Regions from separate parts of the Mesorhizobium sp. CA7 genome, predicted to be linked through region 1. Evidence: predicted binding sites of a transcription regulator. Region 1 holds the regulator's gene; the other holds the start of a gene.
The links. The regulator PhoB, encoded in region 1, activates phosphate uptake and scavenging genes when phosphate is short. The targets are predictions, from matches to a motif close to TGTCATNNANCTGTCAT.
Positions count from the first base shown of each region.

Region 2: ppk2 (polyphosphate kinase 2) is a predicted target of PhoB. The motif match lies at 1,804-1,820, and genes of this name have one in related genera.

Region 1 covers NZ_JAIUHH010000022.1:18,227-25,865, reverse strand. The annotation lists gene pstC (phosphate ABC transporter permease subunit PstC) at 1-647, shown strand, start outside; gene pstA (phosphate ABC transporter permease PstA) at 651-1,502, shown strand; gene pstB (phosphate ABC transporter ATP-binding protein PstB) at 1,499-2,302, shown strand; gene phoU (phosphate signaling complex protein PhoU) at 2,323-3,030, shown strand; gene phoB (phosphate regulon transcriptional regulator PhoB) at 3,047-3,736, shown strand; gene LB552_RS26485 (ROK family protein) at 4,070-5,311, opposite strand; gene xylF (D-xylose ABC transporter substrate-binding protein) at 5,579-6,619, shown strand; gene LB552_RS26475 (sugar ABC transporter permease) at 6,852-7,639, shown strand, end outside.
Region 2 covers NZ_JAIUHH010000008.1:130,503-138,141, reverse strand. The annotation lists gene LB552_RS16945 (glycosyl transferase family 90) at 1-607, shown strand, start outside; gene LB552_RS16940 (aldo/keto reductase) at 613-1,656, opposite strand; gene ppk2 (polyphosphate kinase 2) at 1,907-2,827, shown strand; gene LB552_RS16930 (dihydrofolate reductase family protein) at 3,007-3,651, opposite strand; gene LB552_RS16925 (GNAT family N-acetyltransferase) at 3,837-4,472, shown strand; gene hemB (porphobilinogen synthase) at 4,429-5,460, opposite strand; gene LB552_RS16915 (DUF2066 domain-containing protein) at 5,679-6,491, opposite strand; gene LB552_RS16910 (enoyl-CoA hydratase/isomerase family protein) at 6,669-7,639, shown strand, end outside.

The DNA.
Region 1 (7,639 bases):
TTTGTCCGCGCCCGCTCAGGCGTCCGATTGGCATCGCCGTCGAGCTGCTCGCCGGCATTCCCTCGATCATCTACGGCATCTGGGGCCTGTTCGTCTTCGCGCCGTTCCTGCAGACGACTGTGCAGCCCTTCATCATCAGTCTTTTCCACGGCATACCGGGGCTCTCCAGCCTGTTTGCCGGTCCGCCCTACGGCATCGGCTTGCTGACCTCGTCGCTGATCCTCGCCATCATGGTGCTGCCTTTCATCACCTCGATCACCAAGGACGTGTTCGACACGGTGCCGGCGGTGCTGAAGGAATCGGCCTACGGCATCGGCTGCACGACCTGGGAAGTGACCCGGCGCGTGACCATCCCCTATACCCGCATCGGCATCATGGGCGGCGTCATGCTCGGCCTCGGCCGCGCGCTCGGCGAGACGATGGCCGTCACCTTCGTCATCGGCAACGCGCACCGCATCAGCGCCTCGCTGTTTGCGCCGGGCACGACGATCTCGGCGACCATCGCCAACGAATTCACCGAAGCCGACGGCAACCTCTATACATCCTCGCTGGTATCGCTCGGCCTGATCCTGTTCATCATCACCTTCATCATCCTCGCGCTCGCACGCTACATGCTGTTGCGCATCGATAGCCGCACGGGAGCCTGACCGATGTCGACTGCCGCATCGCTTCACCAAAGCCGCAAGCGCAAGAATGCCGTGATGATGACGCTGTGCGTCGTCGCGGCGGGCATCGGGCTGGCCTGGCTGGCGCTGATTCTCGGCGCCCTGCTCTACAAGGGGCTTTCCGGGGTGTCGCTCTCCGTGTTCACGGAAATGACGCCGCCGCCCGGCGATGCCGGCGGCCTGCTCAATGCCATCTACGGCAGCATCGTCATGACGATCATCGGTATCGTCGTCGGCACGCCGATCGGCGTGCTGGCCGGCACCTACATGGCCGAATACGGACGCTTCTCGAAGCTTACGACGGTGGTGCGCTTCATCAACGACATCCTCTTGTCGGCGCCTTCCATCATCATCGGCCTGTTCGTCTACGAGCTGATGGTGCGGCCGATGGGGCACTTCTCGGCGATTGCCGGCGCGGTCGCGCTGTCGATCCTGGTGATCCCCGTCGTGGTGCGCACCACCGAGGACATGCTGAACCTTGTGCCCAACGCGCTGCGCGAAGCAGGCACCGCCATCGGAGCACCGCGCTGGGTAGTGATCCGCTCGGTTGCCTATCGCGCGGCGCTCTCCGGCATCGTCACCGGCATCCTTTTGGCGATCGCCCGCATCTCCGGCGAGACGGCGCCGCTTCTCTTCACCGCGCTCAACAACCAGTTCTGGTCGAGCAATCTCAATGCGCCGATGGCCAGCCTGCCGGTAACCATCTTCCAGTTCGCTCTCAGCCCCTACGAGGAATGGCAGCAACTGGCCTGGACGGGCGCACTCATAATCACCCTGACGGTTCTCGGGCTGAGCATCATCGCCCGCAGCCTAACCGGACGCAGAGAGGACAGATGAAACCGATGTTGTCCACCGACCTGAACGCAGCCGACACGACCGTCGAGAAGGCCAAGATCGAGGTCAAGAACCTCAATTTCTACTATGGCCAGTCGAAGGCGCTGAAGGACATCAACCTGTCCCTGCCCGAGCGCAGCGTGACCGCCTTCATCGGCCCGTCGGGCTGCGGGAAGTCGACGCTGCTGCGCGTGCTCAACCGCATCTACGAGCTCTATCCGAAGCAGAGCGCCGAGGGCCAGGTGCTGCTCGACGGCAAGAACATCCTCGACCGTTCGCAGGACCTCAACCTGCTGCGCACCAAGATCGGCATGGTGTTTCAGAAGCCGACGCCGTTCCCGATGTCGATCTACGAGAACATCGCTTTCGGCGTCAGGCTCTATGAGAAGATCAGCAAGGCCGAGATGGACAGCCGCGTCGAGCAGGCGCTGAAGCGCGCAGCACTCTGGAACGAGGTCAAGGACAAGCTCAACGCCAGCGGCCTCAGCCTCTCGGGCGGCCAGCAGCAGCGCCTGTGCATCGCCCGTACCGTTGCGGTGAAGCCCGAGGTCATCCTGCTCGACGAGCCGGCCTCGGCGCTCGATCCGCTGTCGACCGCCAAGATCGAGGAACTGATCGACGAGCTGCAGGCCGACTACACGATCGTCATCGTCACCCACAACATGCAGCAGGCGGCGCGCGTGTCGCGGCAGACGGCGTTCATGTATCTGGGCGAGCTGGTGGAGTTCGACCGGACCGAGAAGATCTTCACCTCGCCCCGCGAAAAGCGCACGCAGGACTACATCACCGGCCGCTTCGGCTGAGCTCATACGAGGACATCATCATGGCCGAACATACCGTCGCTTCCTTCGACGAGGATCTGAGGCAGATCAGCCGGCTCATCAACGACATGGGCGATCTCGCCAGCTCGATGGTCGGCGCTTCGACCAAGGCCCTGCTCGAGACCGACAATGCCATGGCGCAGCGCGTCGTTTCCGACGATGCCATCATGGACGCGCGCCAGCGCGAGCTCGACGACCGTGCCATCACGCTGATCGCCAAGCGCCAGCCGATGGCCGACGACCTGCGCAATGTGGTCGGCTCGATCCGCATGGCGGGCGACCTCGAACGCATCGGCGACCTCGCCAAGAACATCGCCAAGCGCGTCGGCTCGGTCGGCGTCAGCGCCGCGCCGCGCGACCTCACGCATTCGATCGATTCCATGGCGCAGCTGGTGCTGATCCAGGTCCAGGCCGTGATCCAGGAATATACGGTGGGCGACGCCACGGCGCTGGCCAAGCTTCGCAACGACGACGAGCGCATCGACGTCAAATACACATCCGTCTTCCGGGAGCTCCTGACCTACATGATGGAAGACCCGCGCAACATCACCGCCTGCACGCATCTTCTGTTCTGCGCCAAGAATCTCGAGCGCATCGGCGACCATGTGACCAACATCGCCGAGAATGCCTATTATGTGCTGACCGGCACGCAATTGCCCGCGAATCGTCCCAAGCAGGACGAGACGACAATGTCGGCGCCGGCGGCCTGACGAAGGGTACCTGCCAATGATCGCGCCACGCATCATGGTGGTGGAGGACGAGGAGCCGCTTGGGGTGCTGCTCCGCTACAATCTCGAATCCGAGGGTTACCAGGTCGAAGTGGTGACCCGCGGCGACGAGGCCGAAATCCGCCTTCAGGAAAACGTTCCCGACCTGCTCGTGCTCGACTGGATGGTGCCGGCGGTTTCCGGCATCGAGCTCTGCCGGCGTCTCAGGATGAGGCCTGAGACCGAACGGTTGCCGATCATCATGCTGACGGCGCGGGGCGAGGAAAGCGACCGCGTGCGCGGCCTTTCGACCGGCGCCGACGACTATCTGGTCAAGCCGTTCTCGACACCGGAGTTCATGGCGCGCGTCAAGGCGCTGCTGCGCCGCGCCAAGCCGGAGGTGCTGTCCAGCGTGCTCAAGGTCGGCGACATCGTGCTCGACCGCGAGTCGCACCGCGTCTACCGCAAGAAGAGCGAGATCAGGCTCGGCCCGACCGAGTTCCGGCTGCTCGAATTCATGATGCGCCACCCCGGCCGCGTGTTCTCGCGCAGCCAGCTGCTCGACAATGTCTGGGGCGAGACGATCTATATCGACGAACGCACCGTCGACGTCCATGTCGGGCGGCTGCGCAAGGCCGTCAACAACGGCCGCATGCCGGACGTCATACGTACCATCCGAGGCGCAGGTTACGCGATCAGGGAAGATTAGGGCTAAGGCGCCGAGGCGCTGATGGATTCTGTCTCCAGCATCGGATCGCGTGCATTGGCGATTAGTCGAGACGCTTGTGCTTCGTCATCCACGGGCGGAGCAAGGAGCGCAGCGACGCAGCGCAGACCCGAGGATCCATTCCGTGATGTCGATGCGTTGCGACAGTCCAGAATTCTGTGCCGCTGCGCTCGACGCGTGAGGTAGCGGCATGGATTCCAGGGTCTCCGCGACGGAGCTTCGCTCCTGCTCCGCCCTGGAATGACGAAGCTGCGGGGCCTTCCCTTCGCTAATTTCAAGCGTCTGCTGCTGTCCCCGGACCTCTTCAAGGCTGCCTCAGGCCACGTTCTTTCCCGTCCCCGCTCTTGCCTGGCCTCCGGGTGCGAAAATCTCCTGGTCGACGAAGGTCAGCGCGCGCATGGCGCAGCCTTCGCGGATCAGCGGCAGTTCGTTCGGCTCGGTGTCGAAGGAGATCGATTCGGAGTGCTGGCCCCCGGCCGTCTGGGCGATCGCCTCGCGCAGCGCCGGCTCGATCAGGTCGAAGGCGGCCGCGCTGACGCCGACCATGGCGACGGGCGCCGGGTCGATGAGGGCGAACAGGCTGCCGAGACCGAAACCAAGCGCTTCGCCGGCCCGGCGGTAAGCCTCCCGTTCGGGGCCGTCCCTCTCGCGCGCCTTCGCGGCAAGGGCCCGCATGTCGGCGTCGCCGACGTCGACCGGCTCGGCGTCCTCGCTCATTTTCATGGCGCTGCGCCAGATCGCATAGTTGCCAGCATAGGCCTCGACGCAGCCGCGGCGGCCGCAGCGGCAAAGCGCCCCGCCCGGGCGGTGAATCATGTGGCCGAACTCGCCGCCGGATGAATGCGTGCCGGTGAACAGCGCACCCTTGAGCACGAGACCCATGCCGATGCCGTGCGACAACAGGATGGCGATGAAGTCGTCGCGATAGCGCTCCGGGTCGCGCCATTGCAGCGCCACCGCCATCATGTTGCAGTCGTTCTCCATGGTGGCGGAGATGCCGAACTCCTTCTCTAGGATGTCGGCGAAAGGAATGTCGGTCAGCGGCGTTATCGGCGACCACAGCATGGAGCGCGCATGCGAATCGGTGATGCCCTGAATGCCCATGGCGATGCGGGCGACGCTGCCAATGTCGAGGTCGGGATCCTGCAGCCGGCGCCGCACGATCGCCACGCATTCGCCGATCAGCTCGTCGCGGGGCATAACAAGCGTGTCCAGGCGCTGCTGCTCCTCGGCAACAACTTGGCCGGCATAGTCGATCACGGCGACCGACAGGAAGTTCAGCGACAACACCACGGTCAGCACCGCGGCGGCTTCAGGGTTCAGCGCCAGGCCGATCTGCGGCCGGCCGCGTTTCAACGCCGTCGGCTCGCTGGCCTTGCTTTCGGTGAGAATGCCCTCCTGGATCAGGTCGGCGGAGATCGCCGAAATGGTCGAGTGGCTGAGCCCGGTGGTGGCGGCAATTTCGGTCCGTGATGGCTGACCGGCGCGGCGTACCGCCGAAATCACCATGGCGCGGTTGCGCCGGCGCAAATCGTCGTGGCGGATTCCGACCGACATCGTTTCGCACGTCCTCCCCAGTCATCGCGGCCTTGTGATAATGCCATGGCCTGTCGCTGACACGCTAGGGATTGTGGCAGAAGCCAGGGGCGATGTCATTATTTATTGCGGATGCCGAAAAAAATGCCTGAGCCCATCAAAACCCATCAGAATCTCGGTTGACAGCGCTGTTGTGCTGGACCACTATTTTTTTGAGGCTCGAAAAAAAGCCTCTGTGCCGGCCTTCGGGCCAGTCTGGGTCGCGCCGCACGGCGCAGGGAGGATATCATGAAGAAATTTGCAGCCGCCATTCTGGCGGGCGTTGCCATGTCGCTGACGCTGGCGTCCGTCGCCGAGGCGAAGGACAAGGTGATCGGCGTGTCGTGGTCGAATTTCCAGGAAGAGCGCTGGAAGACCGACGAAGCAGCGATGAAGGCCGCCATCGAGGCCGCCGGAGACAAATATATTTCGGCCGACGCGCAGTCCAATCCGGGCAAGCAGCTGACCGACGTCGAAAGCCTGATCTCGCAGGGCGCCAACGCGCTGATCATCCTGGCGCAGGATGCCTCGGCAATCGGCCCGGCAGTGCAGAAGGCGCTCGATGAAGGAATCCCGGTCGTCGGCTATGACCGCCTGATCGAGAACAAGGACGTGTTCTACCTGACCTTCGACAACAAGGAAGTCGGACGCATGCAGGCCCGCGAGGTGTTCAAGGCCAAGCCGGAAGGCAACTATGTCTTCATCAAGGGCTCGGGCTCCGATCCGAACGCCGACTTCCTGTTCGCGGGCTCCATGGAAGTCCTGAAGGACGCAATCGACAGCGGCAAGATCAAGAATGTCGGCGAGGCCTACACGGACGGCTGGCTGCCGGCCAACGCGCAGAAGAACATGGAGCAGTTCCTGACCGCCAACGACAACAAGGTCGACGCGGTCGTGGCTGCCAATGATGGCACCGCCGGCGGCGTTGTCGCGGCGCTGACGGCGCAGGGGCTGGCCGGCACCGTGCCGGTCTCGGGCCAGGACGGCGACCACGCGGCGCTCAACCGCATCGCGCTCGGCACGCAGACCGTGTCGGTGTGGAAAGACGCGCGCGAGCTCGGCAAGAACGCCGCCGAGATCGCCTCGCAGCTCGCCGACGGCAAGAAGATGGGCGACATCGCCGGCGCCAAGGACTTCACGACGCCCGGCGGCAACACCGTCAAGTCGCTGTTCCTGACGCCGGTCGCGATCACCAAGGACAATCTCAACGTCGTCATCGACGCCGGTTGGATCAAGAAGGACGAGGTCTGCGCGGGCGTGCCCGCCGGCAGCGTCCAGGTCTGCAACTGAGCCTTGCCGACGTTCGATCAAAAATACCTGCGCCGCGGCCAGGAGCGGTTCAATGAACCGCTCCTGGTTTTTGTTGCCGCAATCCCGGACGGAAAACCGCTACGCACTTTTCCTGGGATTGCCTTAAAGCCGCGGCGTTTTCTCAAAAGATTTTGCCGTTCTGCCTCAGGCGGATAGCTTCTAGGCTGAGTTCCGGCATCCGCGCCAGACGGCAAGCCGGTGGGAGGAAATCATGACCGACACGACGTCTACCCAACCGGCGGACACCGCGCGAGCGTCGGAACTCGGCACTGTTGCCCGGTTCCTGAAGGCGACCGAGCTCGACACCCGCATGCTGGGCATGATCGGTGCGCTGCTCCTCATCTGGATCGGGCTGCATGTGATTTCCAGCCTGCGGCTTGGCGTCAATCCGCTCGACTTCGACAGCCGCACGTTCCTGACGCCGCGCAATCTCTGGAACCTGTCGGTTCAGTCTTCGGCCGTGGCGATCATGGCCTCCGGCATGGTGCTGGTCATCGTCATGCGCAACATCGACCTGTCGGTCGGGTCGGCCGAAGGGCTGATCGGCATGGTCATGGGCTTTGCCCAGGCGCATTTCCTGGTTCGCTTCGTCGGGCTTGAACTGGGAAACCCCTGGATCTGGGTTCTGGCGTTGCTGATCGGCCTGGCGCTCGGCCTTATCATCGGCGCCTTCCAGGGCTTCGTTATCGCCTATCTCGAAGTGCCGGCCTTCATCGTCACGCTGGGCGGATTGCTGGTATGGCGGGGCGCTGCCTGGTGGGTCACCAGCGGCCAGACCGTTGCGCCGCTCGACGCCACGTTCCAGTTGATGGGCGGCGGCCCGGCGGGCTCGATCGGCGCCAGATGGAGCTGGGCCGTCGGTATCGTCGCCTGCCTGGCGGTTATCTTCATGCATTTCAACGGCCGCGTGCAGCGCAAGCGCTTCCGCTTCCCCCTGCGTCCGGTCTGGGCCGAGACGCTGCTTGCCACGGTCACCTGCGCGGTCATCCTGGGCGCGGT
Region 2 (7,639 bases), on a different contig from region 1:
TGCGAACGGCGTGCTGATGAAGCTGAACAAGTTCCGTCACTTCTACATGCCCCCCGACAAACTGTCTTTCGCCGCCAAGCGTCCGATGGTGGTCTGGCGCGGTCATCTCAACAATCCGATTCGCACCCGCTTCGTCGAAAAAGCCGCCGACCTGCCGATTTGCGATGCGGGTTCCCACAGGGCCGATGCGCCGGACGGATACCGCAAGCCGTTCCTGAACATCGAGCAGCAGCGGCAGTATCGCTACATCGTCTCGCTCGAAGGCAATGATGTCGCGACGAACCTGAAATGGATCATGAGCTCCAATTCACTCTGCCTCATGCCGGAACCGACCTACGAAACCTGGTTCGCCGAAGCCCAGGTCGAGCCCAACGTCCATTACGTGCCGCTGCAGCCGGATTTCTCCGACCTGCTCGACAAGGTGGCCTATTTCGAAAAACATCCCGACGAGGCTGGGCGGATAACAGCCGCCGCCAATGCCTATTGCCGCAGATTCGGCAATGAGCAGGACGAGCAGGCGATCTCGCTGCTCGTCCTTTATAAATATTTCGTGCTGAGCGGACAGGTAAAGCCCGACGCGGAAGTCTGGCGCTTTATCGCCGGCTGAGCGTTTTAAGCGTGAGAGCGGTCGAGCACCTCGTCGGCCGGCCCGAAACGATCCCTGGCCGTGAACTGCTGGTGCCAATAGGGATAAAGCACCGGCGGCCGGCTGACGACGTCGAGACGCTGCCGTTCGTCCTCGGTGAGCGACAGGCTTGCCGCGGCGAGGTTGTCCTTGAGCTGCGCCTCGTTGCGCGCGCCGATCACCAGCGAGCTTACGGCCGGCCGGCCGAGCAGCCAGGCAAGCGCCACCTGCGCGCCCGACACGCCGCGTGCCTTGCCGATGAAGTTGAGCACGTCAACAATGCGCCACAGGCGATCCTCATCGCGGATCGGCGGTTCCGTCCAGCCGCCGATCTGGCGCGCGGTCGGGCTGTCGCGATGGTATTTGCCGGAGAGCAGTCCGCCGGCAAGCGGGCTCCAGACGAGCACGCCGAGGCCCTGGTCGACCGAGATCGGCAGCAATTCGTATTCGGCCTCCCGCGCTTCCAGCGTGTAGTGGATCTGCTGAGTGATGAAACGGGCCTGATGGCGGCTGTCGCTGACGGCAAGGGCCTTCATTACCTGCCAGCCCGACCAGTTGGAGCAGCCGATATAGCGGATCTTGCCCTGATTGACCAAGGTGTCGAGCGCCGCGACCGTCTCCTCGACCGGGGTGAGCCCATCCCATTGGTGGACGAAATAGACGTCGATGACGTCGGTCCTGAGCCGCTTCAGGCTCTTTTCGCACTCGCGGATCAGATGATGGCGCGACAGGCCTTCGTCATTGGGGCCGGTGCCGATACGCATGCGCGCCTTCGAGGCGATCAGCACATCGTTCTTGCGCTTGCCGCCAAGCGCCTCGCCGATGATCTCTTCCGACAACCCGCTGGAATAGACGTTTGCGGTGTCGATGAGGTTGATGCCGGCATCGATGCAGGTGTCGATGATGCGTTTGGCTTCCGAAAGATCCGAATTGCCGACGGCGGCGAACGGACCGGTGCCGCCGAAGGTCATGGTGCCAAGCGTCAATGTCGAGACTTTCAAGCCGGATCGGCCGAGCGTGCGGTATTCCATGTCGGTCCTCGCAATTTGTTTTGAAGAAGCGCCGTGGCGAGCGCCGGAAAGAGCGAGGGATTTGTAGGACAATTCCCGCCGCTTGTCGCCCGCTATCGATACGGGGTCGATCACATATCTTCCATATCGATGCAGCTGCCGGGCGATTGCAATAAAACCGTCATTGCGCCTCTGTATCTCAGTCGGCTTACGGAGCGTCCGGCCGGGGCTTCCGAAGCGGTGATGGCTGACAGGCAGACGGAGCAGCGCGATGAATGAACTGATACCGAATTCCGGGGCCAAGGACTGGCTGGAGGCCGAGCTCGAGGATACGCTCGACGAGGACTATGAGCTGGAGCTGTCCGAGCCGGCGCTCTCGCTCGAGATCGCCAAGATCTACAAGAAGTCGCATCCGCCCTCCATCGAGCGCATGACCTATTTTCGCGAGCTGCTCAGGCTGCAGTCGGAGCTGATCAAGCTGCAGTCCTGGGTCGCCTACCACAAGAAGAAACTGGTAGTGGTTTTCGAAGGCCGCGATTCCGCCGGCAAGGGCGGCGTCATCAAGCGCATCACGCAGCGGCTCAATCCGCGCATCGCCCGTGTCGTGGCATTGCCGGCGCCGACCGAGCGCGAGAAGTCGCAATGGTATTTCCAGCGCTACGTGCCGCATCTGCCCGCGGGCGGCGAGATCGTGCTGTTCGACCGCTCCTGGTACAACCGCTCCGGCGTCGAGCGGGTGATGGGCTTTGCCAATGGGGACCAAGTCGAGGAGTTCTTCCGCGACGTGCCCGAATTCGAGCGCATGCTGGTCCGTTCCGGCATCACCCTGGTGAAATACTGGTTCTCGATCACCGACGAGGAGCAGCAGATGCGCTTCCTGATGCGTATCCACGATCCGATGAAGCAGTGGAAGCTCTCGCCCATGGACCTGCAGTCGCGTGTGCGCTGGGAGCAATACACCAAGGCCAAGGAAGAGACCTTCGCCCGCACCAACATTCCGGAAGCGCCCTGGTTCATCGTCGAGGGCAACGACAAGAAGCGGGCACGGCTGAACTGCATCGACCATCTGTTGCAGCAGATGCCTTATGAGGAGGTTCCGCACGAGGAAATCACGCTGCCGGAGCGCGTCTTCAATCCAGAATATGAGCGCCAGGTCCTGCCGCGCGAACTCTACGTGCCGGAGAAGTATTGAAGAGTCTTTCCTTCTCCCCTTGTGGGAGAAGGTGGATCGGCGCGCAGCGCCGAGACGGATGAGGGGTGTTGGAATGAGGCGGTGACGATTTCCAGTTCGTTGCCAAGCTGGAGCACCCCTCATCCGACCTCGCTTCGCGAGGCCACCTTCTCCCACAAGGGGAGAAGGAGAAGCCTGGCCTACGCCCGCCCGATCATCACATGCGTGGCATCCGCCGTGGCAACCTGTTCCATGCACTGATACCCCAGCTTCAGCATATCGAGCCCGGCGAACAGATGCTCGCCCGAGCCGAGCAGGACAGGCGAGATGGCCAGATGCATCTCGTCGATCAAGCTCTCCTGCAGATACTGCCGAACGGTCGAGACGCCGCCGCCGACCCGCACATCCTTGCCGCCGGCCGCTGCCTTTGCCTGTTCGAGCGCCGAATGGATGCCGTCAGTAACGAAGTAAAAAGTCGTGCCACCTTCCATCTCGATCGGTGCGCGTTTGTAGTGCGTCAGCACGAAAGTCGGTACATGATAGGGCGGGTTGTCGCCCCACCAGCCTTTCCATTTGTCGTCCGGCCATTCGCCGCGGCTCGGCGCGAACATGTTGCGGCCGAGGATCCACGCGCCGACATTCTCGAAGCTGCGGACCGCAAAATCGTTGTCGGTATCCGTGGTCCCGCTATCTTTGCCGATCATCTGGTGGAAAGAGCGGGTCTTGATCATCCATTTGTGCAGATTTTCGCCACCGACGCCCAGCGGCGTGTCGAGGCTTTGGTCGGGACCGGCGCCGTAACCGTCGAGCGACAAGGTGAAAGCGTTGACACGCAACTTGGACATGGCTGCCTCCTAAACCAGTTGTAATTCGAAATCAGTCTTTGGGATAGCTTAACTGATTGCGTATTGCAAGCAGTTTTATTCCAGCAGGCTGACGACTTTCAGATGGGCCATCCTGCCGACCCGGTTGTTCCTCGAGGCGATCTGTGACAGCGTTTCTCCGGTCAGGGTAACGTTATGCCTGCGCGATGACCGCTCGACCCCAGGATCAGAAGTTTGCCATACGGGTGCTCACACCGCAGTTGTGGCCCGCGCTCGAGGACCTGTTCGGCGAAAAGGGCGCGGCGGCGGGATGCTGGTGCATGTACTGGCGCATCGGCGCCGGCTACCGCAAGCAACCGGCTGATCGCAACCGGTCGGCGTTCAAGACGGTGGTGGAAAGAGGACCGCCGCCAGGTTTGCTTGCATTCGAAAGGGAAAAGGCCGTCGGCTGGTGTCAGATAACGCCGCGCAGTGCCTTGCCGCATCTGGGCAGGGTCTGGCGGCTGAGGGCTGGCGACGATGTGCCGGTATGGTCGCTGTCTTGTCTCTATATTCGCATCGGCTATCGCAGGCGAGGGATCGCCACCGCATTGATCGAAGGCGCGGTGGCGCTTGCGTTCAAGAGCGGCGCGCCAGCCGTGGAGGCCTATCCGATAGACGCGGAGCTGTCGCCCAGTGCGTCAAGCAGCGGCTATGTCTCGACCTTCGAGCGCATGGGTTTCGTCCGCGTGCCGTCTCCAACGAGGGAACGGCCAATCATGCGGCTTACCCGCACGAAAACCGAGCGGGCGTTCGAGGCTAGCCCCTCAGCATCTCCGCCACCACCGGCGCGAAATAGGTGAGCACGCCGTCACAGCCCGCCCGCTTCAGCGCAAGCAGCGATTCCAGCATCGCCTTTTCGCCGTCGATCCAGCCATTGGCGGCCGCTGCCTTGATCATCGAATATTCGCCCGACACTTGATAGGCGAAGGTCGGCATCCGCAGCTCGTCCTTCAGCCGGCGGATGATGTCGAGATAGGGCAGGCCGGGCTTGACCATCAGCATGTCGGCGCCCTCGGCGAGGTCCTGCTCGGCCTCGCGCACGGCCTCGTCGGAATTGGCGTGGTCGATATAGTAGGTCTTCTTGTCGCCCTTGAGCAGGCCGGCCGTGCCGACCGCCTCGCGATAGGGTCCGTAGAAGGCCGAGGCGAACTTCGTCGCATAGGACATGATCGCCACGTCCTGGAAGCCGTTGGCGTCGAGCGCGTCGCGGATGGCGCCGACGCGGCCGTCCATCATGTCGGACGGAGCGATGATATCGGCGCCCGAGGCGGCCTGAATGACGGCAGCCGCGGCGACCTGCTCCACCGTCTCGTCATTGACGATGATGCCGTCGCGCAGGATGCCGTCATGGCCGTGGCTGGTGAACGGGTCGAGCGCCGCATCGGTGATGATGCCGATCTCCGGCACCGCGTCCTTGATGGCGCGCGTGGCGCGGTTGATGACATTGTCGGGGTCGAGGATGTGCGATCCGGTCTGGTCGCGCAGCGCAAGCTCGACATTGGGGAAGGTGGCGATGGCCGGGATGCCCAGCTTGGCCGCGCGCTCGGCTTCCTTCACCGCGAGGTCGAGGGACAGGCGATAGACGTCCGGCATCGCGGCGATCGGCTCGCGCGTGTTCTTGCCGTCGATGACGAAGATCGGCCAGATCAGGTCGTCCACCGAAAGCTGGTTCTCCTGCACCAGCCGTCGCGACCAGTCGGCCTTGCGCATGCGCCGCAGCCGCCGGCTGCCGGTGATCTCATCGACGCTGCGCGCGCCGGCGGGCTTTGCGGGAGTGAATTTGTTCATCGCCGAAACTCTCTTTTGCGCCGGCTTTTACCACGCGTCTCCGCTGCTGACCAATGCGACGCGATTGTGCCAGCGTCGAAGCGCGAGTTCCTCGCCCCTGCCAAAGGCGGGGGAGAGGTGGCCGCGAAGCGGACGGAGAGGGGGCCTTCGTAGGGCGCTCCCCTCTCCGTCTCGGCTTCGCCGAGCCACCTCTCCCCACTGCGTGGGGCGAGGAACCCTCACGGCTGCCCGTGCCCCGACAAGATCTGCGCCGCGCCCCTGATCGCCACACGGAACGCCTCGTCGAAGCTGACGCCGCGCGCCTGCCAGCGATAGGTCCTGCCGCGATCGGCCAGCCGCCAGTCGGCGATCCAGCCAAGCTCCTTGTCGCTCCACACGATGCTGCCGGCGAGCGCCCGGGCCGCTCCCGCTTTCTTCGCGAGCTTGTCGAGCTTTGCCATATCGGCGGCCGCGAGCGCCCTTTCGTCCAGGCCGCCAAGCTGGCTGGCCTTTGGAAAGACAATGCGCATCAGCAGTGGACTTGTGGCGTTGGCGAAGGATTCCCTCATGGTCTTGCCCAGGTCCTCATCCGCCGTCAGCACGAAATGCCGCGAGCCCTGCTCGGCGGTCATGAAGACGGCGATAGGCGGCCGCTCGCCGAGCCAGGCCCTGCTGCCGAGCTGCGCCAGCAGCTTGTCGATGACAGCTGGCTTGTAGAGGCAGGTGAGATCATGCGGCCTGTCATGCGTGCCTTGCTCGTCATGGATCGGGATGCCTTCGAGGCGGTCGTGATAGCGGAAGGACTGCACGAAGTCGGCCGCCTTGTCGCGCAGAGCCAGCATCTCCGTCTTCTGCGTCAGGCGCTGGTCGCCCGAGACCTTGACCAGCACCTTGTCGAGGCAATCCTTGAAGCCGATCTCGCGATTTGCCTCGCCGGTGCCGGTGACGATCGCCTGCGCCTGGTAGAGCTCGGCGATTGTCGCGGCGCGGACGGGCAGTCCCAGACATAGGAGACCGACCAATCCAACCGCGAAGCGGGAAATTCCAGGCATGTCGATCTGCTCGAAACCTGTCGGGCGCGGGCACAGTGCTTTGCCGGTTACCTAACATCTGGCGCTGCCGCCCGCCAGCGCAAGGAGCGCCCCCCAGTAACCGCCGCCATTGACGCGTCTCCATGCCGCCTTTAGCACTTCTCTCCCCCGGCGGGCGGAGAGAGGGATTCTCTGGTGATGGATTTTGGCGGAGGCGACGAGATCCGCTTCGAGCGGCTGGGCAGAGCGGGTGTGGTCACTTTGACCCGCCCCAAGGCTCTCAACGCCGTCACGCACAACATGGTCAAGGCGCTCGGCAGGGCGCTCGACGCCTGGGAGCAGGACACGGGCGTCGATGTCGTCGTCGTCAAGGCCAAGGGCAGGGCGTTTTCCGCCGGCGGCGACATCCTGCATATTTACGAGGCCGGCCGCGCCGGCGAACCTCCGGTCGATTTCTTCGCCGACGAGTACCGGCTCAACGCCCGCATCGCGCGCTTCAAAAAACCTTATATCGCTTTGATCGACGGCATCGTCATGGGCGGCGGCGTCGGCATTTCCTTCCATGGCTCGCATCGCGTGCTGACCGAAAACGCGCAGTTCGCCATGCCGGAGGTCGGCATCGGCTTTTTCCCGGATGTCGGCGCCAGCCATTTGCTGCCGGATCTCGGCGGCTCCTTCGGCATGTATCTCGGGCTGACCGGAAATCGCATCCGCTACGGCGATGCGCTGTGGTCGGGGTTGGCCACACACACCATCAAGGCGCAGGACCAGGTGGGCTTGCTCGACGAGCTGGCGACCAGCGACGATCCGGATGCCGAGCTGCGCAATTTCTCCGTCCCGGCAAAACGCGAGACGGAGCAGCAGGACCTGGATTCGATCGCACGCCATTTTTCGCAAAGCTCGCTTGCCGATATCATCGCCAGCCTCGAGGAGGCCGCCGCCGGCGATGCTTTCGCCGCCAGGACGCTTGCCATGATCAAGACCCGTTCGCCGACCAGCCTAAACGTCGCCTGGCGCGAGATCAGCGCCGGCTCGACACTGTCGATGGACGAATGCATGAAGATGGAGTTCCGCATCCTCAACCGCATGCTTGCCGGCCATGATTTCTATGAAGGCATCCGCGCCGCCATCATCGAAAAAGGCTCGAAGCCCGAGTGGCGGCCCGCACG